One region of the Paenibacillus sp. FSL F4-0087 genome, then DNA from elsewhere that is predicted to be linked to it. Evidence: riboswitches for the same ligand, from Rfam matches in the RefSeq annotation. Region 1 holds a riboswitch; the other holds the start of a gene.
What was found. A riboswitch is a leader RNA that binds a small molecule or an ion and turns the genes downstream of it on or off. The one in region 1 is predicted to bind glycine.
Positions count from the first base shown of each region.

Region 1 (7,854 bases):
TTTTTGTATGTTTCAACATAATAATACCATAGCAACAAATGGAATTATATAAAAATTTTTATAACTCAACTTTCACATATCCGATCACATCAAACCTATATTGGGTAAGCCAGAGTCCATTCGTTTAGTTATAAAAAATAAACGTTTTGTTCTTTTTGTTTTCGCTTGAGATATGTCGAGAAATAAACTCATCAATTGCTAAAGGGCCGGTTCGGGAGCCAAGATCATTAACCCCATCGCAAAAAGATAGAAGAGTCAATCGAGCATCCGGGCATCTCTGGATTCACCTCGTTTGTACTTCGCCGCCAATCACAGGAAGACCTCAATCCACGAGCTGACGAAGCAGTGGGGATTAAGTATACATTTTTACTCATCTCGCATTGCTCAGCCAAGTACAGAGAACGTCCGAGCCTCTTCGAGCCTCGTTTTGTATTCGTGCGCTTGTCGCTGTATACTTTCCTGAACTAAAGGTCATGGCCTGCAAATGCCACGAGTTGTTTCGCATCGCTAAACTTCTTAATTTCAGCTACACACGGCGCTTGTTTTACAGGTCGAAACCCTTCCAACTCAAAAATGATCTTTTGGAGGTCGCGTGAGAACAGCCTCTTGTAACGAGGTCCCCCCAAGCGGCCACGTTCTCCTGGCTCCCCATCGTAAAACGACCACAAAAAAAGGCCAACCAGTAATTACAGGCTAACCTAATAAGCAAAAAAGCCGATACGCTTCTTCAGCAGGAAGAATTCGTACCGGCTTTTTTATCATGATGGGAGCAGATGACCATTCATGAACCAGGCTCCACGAGTTAAATTCATTTCAAGCTCGTTCATGTTCGTGCATAGTTGTTATGCCTTGGCTTCTGGCTCATTTTCAGCAGGAGACTCAGCTTCAGTCTCAGGCTCCGCACGCTTCGCCTTTGGTTTAGCAAGCTTCTCCATCATTTTCCGTCCTGTCGGTGTTTGGGCAAGCCCACCTTGGGCCGTTTCACGGTGCCTGCTCGGCATCGCACTGCCCACTTCCAGCATGACATCAATGACTTCGTCAGAAGGAATGGCACTTCGTACCCCGGCCAGCGCCATGTCGGCCGCAGCCAGCGCAGTTACGGCACCCAGTCCGTTACGGACGATGCAAGGGATTTCCACGAGGCCTGCGACAGGATCGCAGATGAGCCCTAGTGTATTTTTTAACGCGAGGCCAACTGCATGAACCACTTGCTCCGGCGTCCCTCCACGCAGCTCCACCATGGCTCCAGCGGCCATACCGATCGCAGAACCCACTTCAGCCTGACAGCCACCCTCGGCACCTGAGATAAATGAGTTGTTGGCAATGACATAACCGATCGCTCCCGCACAGAACAGACCGTTCACCAGATGCTCGTCACTCCAGCCAAAACGCTCCTGTGAGCTGATAAATACACCCGGAATGATGCCGCAGGAGCCAGCTGTCGGTGTGGCTACAATCCGGCCCATCGAGGCATTCACTTCCGATACACAAAGGGCATACGCCATGGCCAGTGCAGAGGCATCTCCAGAACAAGTCTCGCCTTTACGAATGTACTCAGCCATTTTTTTGCCGTCTCCGCCAGTCAAGCCGCTGCGTGATGTTGTATCTTCTGTTAGCCCTTTGTGTACAGCTTCCTTCATCACCTGATAGTAATCCGACATCTGCCGCACAACATCCACTTCCGGGATATTCGTCTCCTGAACCTGCTCTTCGATCATCAGCTCGGCAATGGTCTTGGACTCTGCTGTACAGATGGTATTCAGTTCATGTAGATGTTTAAACCGCATCAGGCTCGACCCCTCTCTTCAAATCAATCACGCGAATGTCCAGCATATGATCCAGCGACCGCAGACGGTTCAACATCTCAGGATTCGGCACACCATCCATCTCCATCGCTGTCAGTGCTTCACCATCCCGGGCTTTCCGATCCACTTGCATGTACCCGATGTTCACCCCGGACGAACTGATGGTGGAGGTTACCGAAGCGAGCACCCCTGCTTTGTCCGAATGGCGAAGTACAAGTGTGGGGAACTCTCCGCTGATCTGTACACGAAAATCATTCAATGCATGCACCGATACACTACCACCGCCGATGGAAGCACCGATTAGTGAACATTGGCGGTCTCCGTGCCATAGTTCAATCTTGACCGTATTCGGATGAGGAGCAGGCAGGCCGCTTGTGAAAAACTCTACCTCCATACCCGCTTCCTCTGCATATTGTTCTGCATCCGGTATACGTGGATCATCAGTCACATAATCAAGCAGGCCACCGATCAACGCAAGATCCGTACCATGCCCCTGATACGTATCAGCAAACGAGCCGTATAGAGTTAATCGAGCGCGTTCAGGCGTGCATCCCAGCCACTGACGGGCAATTCGCCCCAATCTTGCCGCTCCAGCCGTATGTGAACTTGATGGACCTGTCATGGACGGACCAATAATTGAAAAAACGTCTTTAAAACGCATCGCAAACCCTCCATTTATAATCGTCATTTTCATCCAGACGTACACCCATAATGTTCCTTTATTACTGAATGATGACATCAAAAAAGGACAGAAGAAGGCCCTAGGCCCTCTCTCTGTCCTCGATACCTGAGAGTTTCATGATAAGCAGCGCGGCGAATCGATGCATCCCTGTATTTACAGGTGACGTCACCCTGCACACCGTGCTGCTTGACCATATACCCCTTGGGTGGCGCAGTTCGCGCACTCTCCAGAGTTGCGTCCAACGATGGTACATTTACCTGAGAGATTAACCGCTGCGCCGGGTGCGTAGCAGCTTGCTCCTTCGGTGCCCGACAGCTGCCATTTTACTCGACATGCCCAGGTCTCTCCCGCTCGCTATCATTCGCTGTATGGAACCATTCTGATTTTGTACCAGAACGATAATTGAAGTTTTTAATACTTTCTCATTAAGATTAATCGACCGGAAGATCAGTGTCAACAAACTTAACGATTTCTTTGCGAATAATTGCTTTTTCCATTTTATACACAAGATAAACGAACAAACTGTAAACTTTCATCACATGAATGTGTTAATGCGTTTCATCTCGAAAGCGTATACATTTTTCATTTTCTATTAGCCAATATCTGTGTTTAATACTATTTATGTTATGTTCTACTGAACGGTTCGGGTATTCAGGCAACCATTATTCTGTACTAGAATTGCCGTATTTCTGCCTGTCACCCCACCATCGCCTTGGACTTCGCCGGTTCATCGTAATACCTGCTTCGGGAAGGAAACATGCTCGTCACCCACAATCCCAACGCAGCTAACAGCATGACCCCAGATACAACTGTATATACCATACGAAGCGACAACTGCTCTGCTATTACCCCTGCAATCAAAATGGAAGCCACCTGCAACACACTTAACACAAGTCCAAGTACACTGCTCATTCGCCCCATCAGATCGACAGGAATATTATTTTGATAAAAGGTAACCAGGCCGGTACTCGCCAGTGCGGAGCACAGACCGAGCAGAATAAAGGCAACAGCCGCCAGTTCAAACGAGAATGAACGGGCGAACAGGAAATAACCAAGCGCAACCAGAAGTACACCGCCACCCATCATGTGACGGACCGGCAAATGTTTGGCGAACATCCAAACCAGCATGGAACCTGCCAAATAACCGATGCCGGTGATACTCATTAATGCTCCGTACTGCGATTCAGGCAGGTTCATCACCTGACGGATAAACACCACTTCCTGAGCATCCAGCGACATGCCGACCACCAGAATAATCTGGAACAGGGCATATATACCGACCACGTAGCCCGACTTTCGGCTGAAGCTCAGTACAGCTCTCCAATCCTGGGCAATCATCCGAGGGGTCAGCCTGCTTCCCGTCCCTATATTCTGTTCTCCAATGCCCAGTTTGGGAAGAAACATTAGAATCAACGCAGAAGCAGCAAAGGAAACCGCATTGGCATAAATGGCTGCTGCCGGAGATAAATATAACAGCATCACTCCTGCAACTGCCGGGCCGGTAATAAATGCCCCTGAGCTGATCAAAGCTTGTAGGGAATTAAAGCGCTTGCGCCGTTCAGCAGGTACCAGCCGGGTAATGTATACCTGAGAGGAAGGGACAAATATAGATGAGGACATGCTGATCAGAAACATCACCGCGTACATCATCCATAGACTGGACATCAGTGGCAGCATCGCCACCAGCAACGCCCGTAGCATATCGGCACCAATCATCAACTGCCGCTGATCATAACGATCAATCAGGCTACCTGACCAAAACTTAGTGCACACCGAAGCAATCGGCGAGATAATCCACAACCCTGCGACTGCCGCTGGAGACTGTGTCATATTCAATACCATCAGGTTAATCGCCACAATATATATGAAATCACCCAGATTGGATATGCCCACTCCGCTAAGTAGCAATCCGGCATGCTTCCAGCCACCAGACTGCCCCTTCGATGCAACTCTCTTTGCACGAATGTTCTTCATAGCGCTACCCACCCACTAGAAATCACAAATTATAACTCATAGAAAATACTCTCGTTCTGTACATATGGTTTGCAAAATTTGCTGCATATAAGAGGCATTCGCTCTTTCATCCATTCGTACCTGGACTCATTCTCCATCTGGAATGCAAAATAGCCGAACGTAAAAATCAGCATGAATCCTTCCATTAATCGAATATCACGCTTCGTCAGTGGTCCTGTCTGCTCCGTATAACCCGATAGGAAGACATCCCGTTCCTCCCGATTGAAAATCGTAGCCGCACCTCCGGCATCAAAGAGATAGTAGCCATAACCGTATAAACAAAAATCAATCATAGATATGCCCTGATCCGTCACTAACAGATTGCCGCGGGTAATATCTCCGTGAATTACTCCCCATGTCTCGGCATTGTGCGGATACGTTTCGAGTTGTCTGTTAATGTTCTCAAACGTCTCACGAATCAGATCGAAATCCTTAGGAGTAAAGATGCCACGTCTAACGCCTTCCTCCAATTGCTCCAGCATGACCAGATTCTCTTTGATCGAACCATAGGCTGGTCGTACTTCCGTTTGCTTCAAGGTAGGGTTATCGCTATCGGTATACATCTCTGAGATGATCGCCTTATCAGCATGCTGTTCACGGTCATTCATCTGCTGCCCGCTTTCAGACTTCAGTGAACCCACCTGTTGCTCAGGAGCTCCCGTTGGTCGTCGTCCATATTGGTGCAATATCTGCAACTGTACACCCAAATCATGAATTTGCGCTGTCGCCAGACGTTCTCCCTGTTTGATGTCCCTGCCCTCAATCCATTCCAGAACAGTACAACAGATCTCTTCTCCTGTTTCGTCCAACCAGACGGTGACCCACTCATCCGATGTATTTCGCAAAGGTATCTGCACTCGCAATGGGCTGGTAGCCCGTAATTCATGAAGTAGATTCATCTCCGCTTCAAGTGCAGGTCGTGTATGCTGGATTCCCGTCATGCTTGCAAAAGCGGCTTTATGTATTCGCAATAGATACTTCTGTCCGGTTGATTCATCAACCATCTGATACGTTAGATTTTCATTATGTCGGATAAAGGAAATTGCAGGCTTTTCTATGGAATAATGCGAGATAATTTCAGTTGCCATGGTGTCATGGGAAATCTTATGGGTAGTTATGATCCACATCTCCTTCTCTTATCAAATTAAAGGCAGTGTTTACAAATATCGTAGCATGATTGTTTTTATTTTGGCAAACTATTCCATATGTACAATGATGTAAAAAAGCATAACCCCCGAACGACCTCGCCCGGGAGTTATGCTTGCTTCTATCTCTATAAATCTATCTCGATCTCATACTCCATCCAATTTAACAGTTAACCGAAACGTCCCATAATATATTCTTGAGTCAGACGATTGTCCGGGTTGGTGAAAATATGTTCCGTATCTCCGTGCTCAATCATGCTTCCCAGATAAAAATAAGCCGTATAATCCGAGATGCGTGCCGCCTGCTGCATATTATGGGTAACAATCACGATCCGCAGCTCCTTCTTGAGCTCCGAGATCAACTCCTCCACCTTACCCGTAGATACCGGGTCAAGCGCAGATGCCGGCTCATCGAGCAGCAAAATCTGTGGATCAACCGACAACGCGCGGGCGATACAGAGCCGCTGCTGTTGTCCACCCGAAAGGGCCAGGGCAGATTCATTCAGTCTGTCCTTCACTTCGTCCCAGAGCGCAGCGCGGCGCAAGCTTTTTTCCACAATTTCATCTAGTGCCTTCTTGTTCTTGATACCGCGGTAGCGGGGACCAAACGCGATATTGTTGTAGATAGACTTGTGGAAAGGATTCGGCTTCTGCCAAACCATGCCGATCTTCTGGCGAAGCTTGATTACATCTGTGCCCGGCTCATTCAGATCATTGCCATCCATCCAGATATGTCCCTCCGTGCGAGAACCGGCAATCTCGTCGTTCATTCGGTTGAGCGATCGTAGGAACGTGGATTTACCACAGCCGGATGGTCCAATGAGTGCCGTTACACTGGCTTCGGGAAAAGTCAGGCTGATCTGCTTAACTGCCTGAAAATGCCCATAATATATGCTTAACTGTTCCGTACCAAAAGGTATGGCCATGTTGGTTCCTCCTTATTTCGAAGCTGTCATGCGGCGGTAAACCACCCGACCGATCCAGCGTGCACTTAGATTGAACGCCAGTACAAGAAGTACAAGCACGGCTGAAGCGCCAGCTGCTACTTCTTTGGAATCCGGGCCAATGCCTTCACTGTTTACTTTCCAGATATGCACGGCCAGTGTCTCTGCCGGACGCAATGGATTGATCGGCGACCTTGGACTCGTTGGATTCCAGTCCGTGAAGTCCAGCGGTGGACTACTCATACCCGCTGTGAACATTAGGGCTGCTGCTTCACCGAAGATCCGGCCCGATGCCAGGATCGTACCTGTGATCAAGCTTGGCAATGCCACAGGCAGCAGAATGGAAGTAATAATTTTCCATTTGGACAACCCGAGTGCAAGACCCGCTTCCTTCTGCTCTTTCGGAACGGCCCGGAACGCTTGCTCTGTTGTCCGCACCATGAGTGGAAGATTGAATATAGCCAAGGCCATGGCACCCGATAATAAGGAGAATCCAAGACCAAATGTATTAACAATTAACAAGAGTCCGAACAAACCAATAACGATAGATGGGAACGAGGATAACACTTCGACAACGAGTCGAATAAAACTTGTGATCCGGCCCGGCTTGGCGTACTCAGCCATATAAATACCGCCGCCCCATCCGAGCGGAATCGTAATAATCAAGGTCAGAACAAGCAGGAATATTGAGTTGAATAATTGCGGTCCAATACCGCCTCCACCTTTGAGCAGCTGTGGTGCACTGGTCAGGAAGTGCCAGTTAATCTGTCCGATCCCACGTACCAGAATGAAGCCAAGCAAACCGAGCAAGAGAACAACAATGAACAGCGCCAGAACAACGATAACGGATGTGGCAACTTTATCTACCGTTTTAGCCTTCATTTTCATACTCGGTTCCTCCTTTCAAGCAGGCGAACCAGAATGACGAAGACAAAGGTCATCACCAGCAGGACAAGCGCCATACTCCACAGTGCATTATTATGAACAGATCCCATGGTGGTGTTACCCATACTCAGGGTGATTACACTCGTTAACGTTGAAGCGGATTCGAGCAGTGATGTCGGTACATGCGGTGCATTCCCAATGACCATCTGTACGGCAAGAGCTTCACCAAATGCGCGAGCCATACCGAGTACAATCCCTGTCAACAAAGCTGGAAGAACGGTCGGGATAATGACACGGTAGATCGTTTGCCAGCGTGTTGCCCCCAATGCGTAGGAGGATTCACGCAGACCTTTCGGCAGTGCAGACAGCGCATCTGCCAT
Region 1 covers NZ_JBBODJ010000001.1:2,299,317-2,307,170, forward strand. Annotated here, with positions in the region: gene sdaAA (L-serine ammonia-lyase, iron-sulfur-dependent, subunit alpha) at 843-1,787, opposite strand; gene sdaAB (L-serine ammonia-lyase, iron-sulfur-dependent subunit beta) at 1,777-2,466, opposite strand; glycine riboswitch at 2,578-2,719, opposite strand; glycine riboswitch at 2,724-2,847, opposite strand; gene MHB84_RS10715 (MFS transporter) at 3,184-4,461, opposite strand; gene MHB84_RS10720 (phosphotransferase enzyme family protein) at 4,491-5,588, opposite strand; gene pstB (phosphate ABC transporter ATP-binding protein PstB) at 5,816-6,571, opposite strand; gene pstA (phosphate ABC transporter permease PstA) at 6,584-7,471, opposite strand; gene pstC (phosphate ABC transporter permease subunit PstC) at 7,474-7,854, opposite strand, start outside.

Region 2 (7,854 bases), 2.0 Mb from region 1:
AAGATTTGGCTGATCCGCGACCGAAGAAACAGTATGCCAGCAAAATACCAAGTCCAGGTCCTGGATTGGATTCGAGCATGAATAATACGGATTGACCCAATTCTCTTGCTTGATCCGTAGCAATTGGTGTCAGAATACCATGGTTGATCGCATTGTTCAGGAATAATACTTTTCCTGGCTCAATGATCAGATTGACCAGCGGGAGAAGACCAGCATTCATCAAAGCTTCTACCCCAGCTGATAACACCTTGCTAATCGCTTCAACGAAAGGCCCGATGCCTTTAAGGGCTAGAAGGGCCAAAATCCCACCAATAATACCAGCGGAGAAGTTGTTAACCAGCATCTCAAACCCTGATTTGATTTTGCCATCGACAGCCTTGTCAAACTTCTTAATGACCCAGGCTCCCAACGGTCCGGCTATCATGGCGCCAAGAAACATTGGAATATCACTGCCGACAATAACCCCGATGGTCATGATCGCACCGACTACACCACCACGTTGGCCGTGTACCATGGTACCGCCTGTGTAACCGATAAGCAAAGGCAGCAAATATTTGATCATTGGATCAACCAATAATGCAAAATCTGCGTTAGGGAACCATCCTTTTGGAATGAACAATGCCGTAATCAGACCCCAGGCGATAAAAGCACCCATGTTCGGCATAACCATACCACTTAGGAAACGTCCAAACTTCTGAACGCCAACCCGTATTCCTCCGCTTGTTTCGGACTTTGCGTCCACTGAACTCATACTGAAAACCTCCTCAACATATTAAACCTTGATTCCACTGAATTTTGACAACGATGATCCAGACGAACGAAGGTACAAATCTGCAATAAATCTTAATTTACAACCATATCGTAAATGAAAACGGTATCTTCTACAACGAAATGAAAACCTACTTCCGTCATGAACGTTGATGACAAGATTTAAATTTAAAGGATTGTTCCATATTTAAACCCGTATATTGATCGAAACCTGTTATTCCTTTCATGTATCATACCCACGAATTGCCCCATTTTAATGACAAATGAAATTGTAAATTTATTCTATTTAAATGAGCTGTTCCTACCTCATTTAGAAATGATGATGAAACATGTTAAATTGATATTTATTTCATCTAATTAGTCTAATTCATCGAGTAACAACGAAAAAGCGCAATGACCTCATCCAGTTTCAGATGAGGCAATTGCGCCTAAGTATTCTCCGAATAAGCAATATCACCATTCGGATCTATAATCATCGATTCATTTTATTACCTTAAAAGAACTTTTGCATCAAGCTAAAACTCTCTATCCAATCGGAGAATTGTACCTTAATATTATTCCGTATGTTTACGATACGCATCCGCGTTCATCAACGTGGAAAGTGCTGCTGTCAGATCGCCCTCAACACGAATCTCGATCATCCAGCCTTCCTCATATGGAGAGTTGTTAACCAGCTCCGGGGAATCCTGCAATGCATCATTCACAGCAATAATCGTTCCACTGACAGGAGAAAACAAATCCGAAACGGTTTTGACGGATTCAATCGTTCCAATGCCGTCTTCCGCTTTTACATCCGATTCCAGGTCAGGCAATTCCACAAACACAATGTCACCCAGCTGATGCTGCGCGAACTCGGTAATACCAATACGTACGGTATCCTCCCCTACGGTCTGCACCCATTCGTGCTCTTCACTGTACAGGAAATCACTTTTCAATTCGCTCATCGATATCCGCCTCGCTTTTCATTAATGAGTGCATGCGTTTCTTTGACCTTAACCTTTTTCCCAGAACATAGCGTATGATATTTTCGATTCAAATGTCAAGATACCTCACAATTTATTTGTTTTTCTTCCTTATATACCTGTAACTCAAATGCACTCTCCCTACATATAATGGTGAATATTAGAAAAGTAAGCGCACTCTTTATAAATAGACGAACGTTATGGAACAAATTAAAAATATCATTCGGTTTTTTTATTCATTTCTATGATATCGTTCTTGACATCAATAGTCGATTCAGGCTTTAATGAGAGTAGTAAATGTGTTTAATTGGTCTATGCAATACCCGCGGATGAATGTAAAGGGAGAGATTACCCTTGACACCCGAATCAGGGTGTACATGCGGTAACGCCGAAGGAGTAAACCACCGACAAGCGGAGGTGAATCTCTCAGGCAAAAGGACTTTTACGGGACGCAACTCTGGAGAGCATCTAATCGCCCTGTGTGGGCGTTATGATCACCCAAGGGGAAACCTGCTGCATCATGCGGCGGGGTAACTCTCAGGTACCAAGGACAGAGCCTAAGAATACAGCGTGCTTCTGGCATGCCGATTCTTTGGCCTGTCCTTTTCCTTTTTCCCAAAAAAACGAAAACAGGTTATAGAGCGGCGCTGCCTATCGCGTCCTTACCTTACTTTTATAAAAAAATATGATGCCAGATTCATTGATCCATGGTTATACACTCGGCCGGTTGACGGCCCATGACGAGGTGATTGGATGTCCGATTTGCTTAGAACCCCACTCTTTCCACTCTATCAGCAATATGAAGGCGTACGATGCATTGATTTTGGTGGCTGGGAGCTCCCGGTACAATTCAGCGGAATTCAGAAAGAGCATGAAGCGGTGCGAGAACGTGCTGGATTATTTGATGTATCCCACATGGGCGAATTCACCGTACAAGGTGAACACGCAGAAGCTTTTTTACAGCACATGACCACTAATAATGTAACAACACTCGTTACCGGTCAGGCCCAATATACGTTAATGTGTTATCCGGATGGTGGCGTGGTTGATGATCTGCTGATTTATAAACTGAAAGACCAGCATTATATGCTGGTGGTTAACGCCTCCAACATCGATAAGGACTGGGCATGGCTGCAACAGCACATGATGCCTGGCGTAACGATGACCAATGATTCGGATCAAACAGCGCTGCTTGCTCTTCAAGGTCCGCTGGCAGTAGATATTCTCAGAACGGTGACAGACACGGATGTGTCTTCGATTGAGCCTTTCCGCTTTGTGGCAAATGCGAAGGTATGCGGCGTTACATTGCTGTTATCCCGTACCGGATATACGGGTGAAGATGGCTTTGAGCTCTACGTTCCTGCGGAACAAGCCGCTGCGGTCTGGAACGGATTGATGCAAGCGGGAGAAGTTCACGGACTTGTTCCGACAGGACTGGGTGCTCGGGATACGCTGCGCTTTGAAGCCAAGCTGCCCCTGTATGGACAGGAATTGTCTGCAACTATCTCACCGCTGGAGGCTGGCGTTGGCATGTTTGTGAAGTTAAATGCAGGACCGTTTATCGGACATGAAGCCTTGTTGCAGCAAAAAAATGATGGACCTGCCCGCAAGCTAGTCGGGATCGAAGTACTGGAGCGCGGCATTCCTCGCCCTCATTATCCCATTTACGCCGAAGGTGTGCAGATTGGTGAAGTGACCACAGGGACTCAGTCGCCTACGTTGAAACGTAATCTGGGGCTGGCCTTGATCGACAGCAAATATGCTGCACTGGGTACCCCGCTGGAGATTGAGATTCGTGGCAAGAAACTAAAAGCCGAGGTCGTGAAGACCCCTTTTCATAAACGGACACGTGCGCCAAAGACACCTACTCAAGGAGCTGATCAAGCATGAGCAAGCATCGCTACATTCCCATGACCGAGCAGGATCAGAGTGCCATGTTGGCAACCATCGGCGTGGAAACGATTGAAGATCTGTTCCATGACATTCCACAGGAGATTCGCTATCAGGGTGAACTGCCTGTTTCCTCCAAACTCGATGAATATGCACTGACACGTCATATGTCGAAGCAAGCGGCAGCGAATGCCAACTTCGAGACACACGCCAGTTTCCTGGGTGCAGGTATTTATGATCACCACGTACCTTCCGTCATTAATCATGTCATCTCCCGTTCCGAGTTCTATACCGCCTATACACCTTATCAACCCGAGATCAGCCAAGGAGAATTGCAGGCGATTTTCGAGTTTCAATCCTACATCTGTGAGTTGACAGGTATGGCTGTAGCCAATGCCAGTATGTACGATGGTGCGACTGCATTTGCGGAAGCAGGCAATCTGGCCGCAGCGGCAACCCGCCGCAAACAACTGATTGTGTCACGCACCGTGCACCCTGAATCCCGTCAGGTATTGCAAGCTTATGCTCACGGCCTCAATCTGGAGATTGTTGAGATTGGATATCAAAATGGTGTAACAGACTGGGATGCCCTGCAAGCCGCCGTGTCCAATGACACCGCAGCCGTCATGATCCAGAGCCCGAACTTCTTCGGCGCCGTGGAAAATGTAAAACAGGCCGCAGACCTTGCCCATACGCACAAGAGCCTGCTCGTGGTCAGTGCCAACCCGCTATCGCTGGGTCTGCTGGAAGCCCCAGGCAAGCTGGGTGCTGACATCGTCGTTGGCGACGCGCAGCCCCTTGGCATCGCCGCTTCACTCGGCGGCCCAACATGCGGATACTTCGCGGTATCCCAGGCTCATATGCGCCGAATTCCTGGCCGCATTGTAGGCCAGACAACGGACCGCAACGGCAAGCGTGGTTTTGTACTCACGCTGCAAGCACGGGAACAGCATATTCGCCGGGAAAAGGCGACGTCCAACATCTGTTCCAACCAGGCGTTACTCGCGCTGAGCGCCTCTGTATATATGTCCATTATGGGTAAACAAGGCATGATCGACGTCGCTGATTTGAATTTGCAAAAGAGCCATTATGCCCTTAACACGTTTACCGCAATTCCAGGCGTCTCTCTTACGTTTACCGCTCCTACGTTCAATGAGTTTGTTATTCAACTGCCTGAAGGAACAAATGTGGAAGCACTGCAACTGAAATTGCTCGATGCAGGTTTCATTGGCGGCTATGAACTTGGCCGTGATTATCCTGAGCTCGCTGGACATATGCTGATTGCGGTTACTGAACGACGCAGCAAGGAAGAGATTGACGAATTCGCACGTGTATTGGAGGGATCGCTGTGACTCAGGAAACGACAACAAAGACAACGACGACATCAGCACAAGGACAATCGGAAACGGTAACCTCTATCTCCACTTCGGGCCAACCTGAAACTAACACAACAGTTACTGCTCAAGCTGCCTCTCCAGCACCGGAGCAATCGTTGATTTTTGAACTCAGCAGTCCGGGTCGGGTCGCTTATTCCTTGCCTGAATGCGACGTTCCCCGTCAAGCTGTGGATTCCCTGATTCCCCGGGAAATGCTTCGGTCGGAAGCAGCAGCATTGCCTGAGGTTTTTGAAGTTGACGTCATTCGCCATTACACTGCCCTGTCTCGTCGTAATTTCGGGGTAGATAACGGATTCTATCCGCTGGGCTCTTGTACGATGAAATATAACCCGAAGATTAATGAGGATGTGGCCCGTTACAACGGATTCGCCAAAATTCATCCCTATCAGCATGAATTCAGCATTCAAGGTGCACTTGAGCTGCTCTACACGTTGCAAAATGATCTTGCCGGACTAACCGGTATGGATGCCGTTACGCTGCAACCGGCCGCTGGTGCACATGGCGAATGGACCGGGCTCATGATGATCCGTGCCTACCACGAAGGTCGTGGTGAACAGCGCACAAAAGTTATCGTACCGGACTCTTCTCACGGGACCAACCCGGCAAGTGCAACCGTAGCAGGTTTCGAAACGGTAACGATCCCTTCCCGCGCAGACGGGCTGGTGGATCTGGACGCACTTCGCGCAGCTGTTGGCTCGGACACCGCAGCGCTCATGCTGACCAACCCGAACACACTCGGACTCTTTGAAAAAGACATTCAGGAAATTGCCTCCATTGTGCACCAGGCAGGTGGCCTGCTGTACTACGATGGAGCCAACTCCAATGCCATTATGGGCATCACTCGACCTGGCGATATGGGCTTTGACGTGGTGCATCTGAATTTGCATAAAACGATGAGTACTCCGCACGGCGGAGGTGGACCTGGTGCCGGCCCGGTTGGCGTGAAGAGCCGCTTGATTCCATTTCTGCCAAAACCGATGGTCATCAAGAATGATGAGGGCATATATGCGTTGGATCGCGAAGGTGATCAATCCATTGGCCGGGTCAAAGCTTACTATGGTAACTTCGGAATTCTGGTCCGCGCCTATGCCTACATTCGTACTTATGGACCTGAAGGCTTACGACGGGTATCTGAATGTGCGGTGCTCAACGCCAACTACATGATGGCTCGTCTCGCACCTTACTACGAGATTCCGTATCCAGGCGTTTGCAAACATGAATTCGTTATGTCTGGTCGGGGGTTGAAGCAGTATGGTGTACGTACACTGGATGTTGCCAAACGATTGCTTGATTTTGGGTATCACCCGCCAACTGTGTACTTCCCGCTGAACGTTGAGGAGTGCATCATGATCGAACCAACGGAAACCGAGAGTAAAGAAACACTTGATGGGTTCATCGATACGATGATTCGCATTGCCAAGGAGGCAGAAGAGACACCTGAATTAGTACTCAATGCCCCTTATGGCACACCGGTTACCCGTCTGGATGAAACAACAGCTGCCCGTAAACCTGTATTGAACTGTGCTTGCAGTTAAAAGCTAACCTAATAAACTTGTATTTGATACCTGCAACGACATCCGAACTATGTTATGTCCCAGGACTGGCACGATACGATCATTACAATATTCTGTCGTTGATAATCAGTAATAAATGCCAAAAACAGCCGCATTTTGCTTTCTGCGCGGCTGTTTTTCTTATTGCTTATTAACCTGTCAGCTTTATTTTATCTTCCCGGTTTAGGGCTTCCAATTGGCCCGTTCCTTCTTGCCCAATCGCGGACAGGTATAACAATAGGAGCGGCCTTGTCGTAAATATTGCAGGCAACAGACATTTTTGATCGCAAGTCTCTTCGAAGGCTCCAGCGGATGATCAATCATCCGCACCCTGACATGAAGCGGATTCTTGGGCAGACCAAAAACATCAGCTTCCAGACCATTTTGCACCACCTGTTCATCAGCGGCAAATTGACGCAAGAGAGCCTCCTCGTCTTGATACGTATTATGGATATTCTCCCTGTAGTTTTGCAGAGCCGTTGGCAACTGCCCCCACAACATGCTTACATGCAACCCGGAAGCTTTGGACAAACACTCCATAAGGGGACGTGCAGTCTGACTGTAAAAACGTCTTAATTCTGCTTCAAGCCAGACCGTTCTTTCCTCCGAATCCTTCGGAGCGAGAATGACATTCATTTTCTCAAGTTGAAAAGCAATTCGTGTATATCCGGTTTCCTTCATCAAATGTATACTCAGATTGGCTAGCGAGAAATTCGGAGCTGCATCATGGACGGATAAGGTATATTGCAGCGCAGCTGCCACATCACCGAACCAACTGGTGAAGTAGGCTGCGGCAACCGCTAGATCCTGTCCCTCGATTAACTGTTGATAGGCGGACAAAAAGCTTCTCATTGCCTCCGGATCAACAATAGATTCTCCACATAGCGATGCCACGGGTACACCATTCAGTTCCTGTACAAGATTAAAGTGCTTGCCCAGTTCCTCACAAATCCGGTCATTCATCATTCGCCGAACAAACGATTCAGGTCATCCAGCATGGAAGTAGCCGCATTGGGTCCATACCCGCCAAACCACGAATCTGAAGCCACCTGGAATACCTGATTATTTTTAACAGCCTTCATGTTTTTCCAAATCCCCAAGGTCTGCAGATTGTTATAGATTTCTTCATTATCATTAATAAGGATAATATAATCCGGATCGATTTCTGGCAGCTTTTCATTAGACAACACTTCATAGCGACTTTCAGCGCTTGTCACTGGGAAAACAGCCGGTCTGGAGAAACCGAAATCATCATAAAGCCACTTGTAGTCCATGTCTCCGTAA
Region 2 covers NZ_JBBODJ010000001.1:4,288,927-4,296,780, reverse strand. Annotated here, with positions in the region: gene MHB84_RS19790 (PTS mannitol transporter subunit IICB) at 1-751, opposite strand, end outside; gene gcvH (glycine cleavage system protein GcvH) at 1,323-1,712, opposite strand; glycine riboswitch at 2,060-2,182, shown strand; glycine riboswitch at 2,186-2,286, shown strand; gene gcvT (glycine cleavage system aminomethyltransferase GcvT) at 2,484-3,620, shown strand; gene gcvPA (aminomethyl-transferring glycine dehydrogenase subunit GcvPA) at 3,617-4,972, shown strand; gene gcvPB (aminomethyl-transferring glycine dehydrogenase subunit GcvPB) at 5,113-6,552, shown strand; gene MHB84_RS19765 (hypothetical protein) at 6,754-7,533, opposite strand; gene MHB84_RS19760 (ABC transporter substrate-binding protein) at 7,533-7,854, opposite strand, start outside.
Region 2: linked by a shared signal. The riboswitch ahead of gcvT (glycine cleavage system aminomethyltransferase GcvT) and the one ahead of sdaAB (L-serine ammonia-lyase, iron-sulfur-dependent subunit beta) in region 1 are both predicted to bind glycine.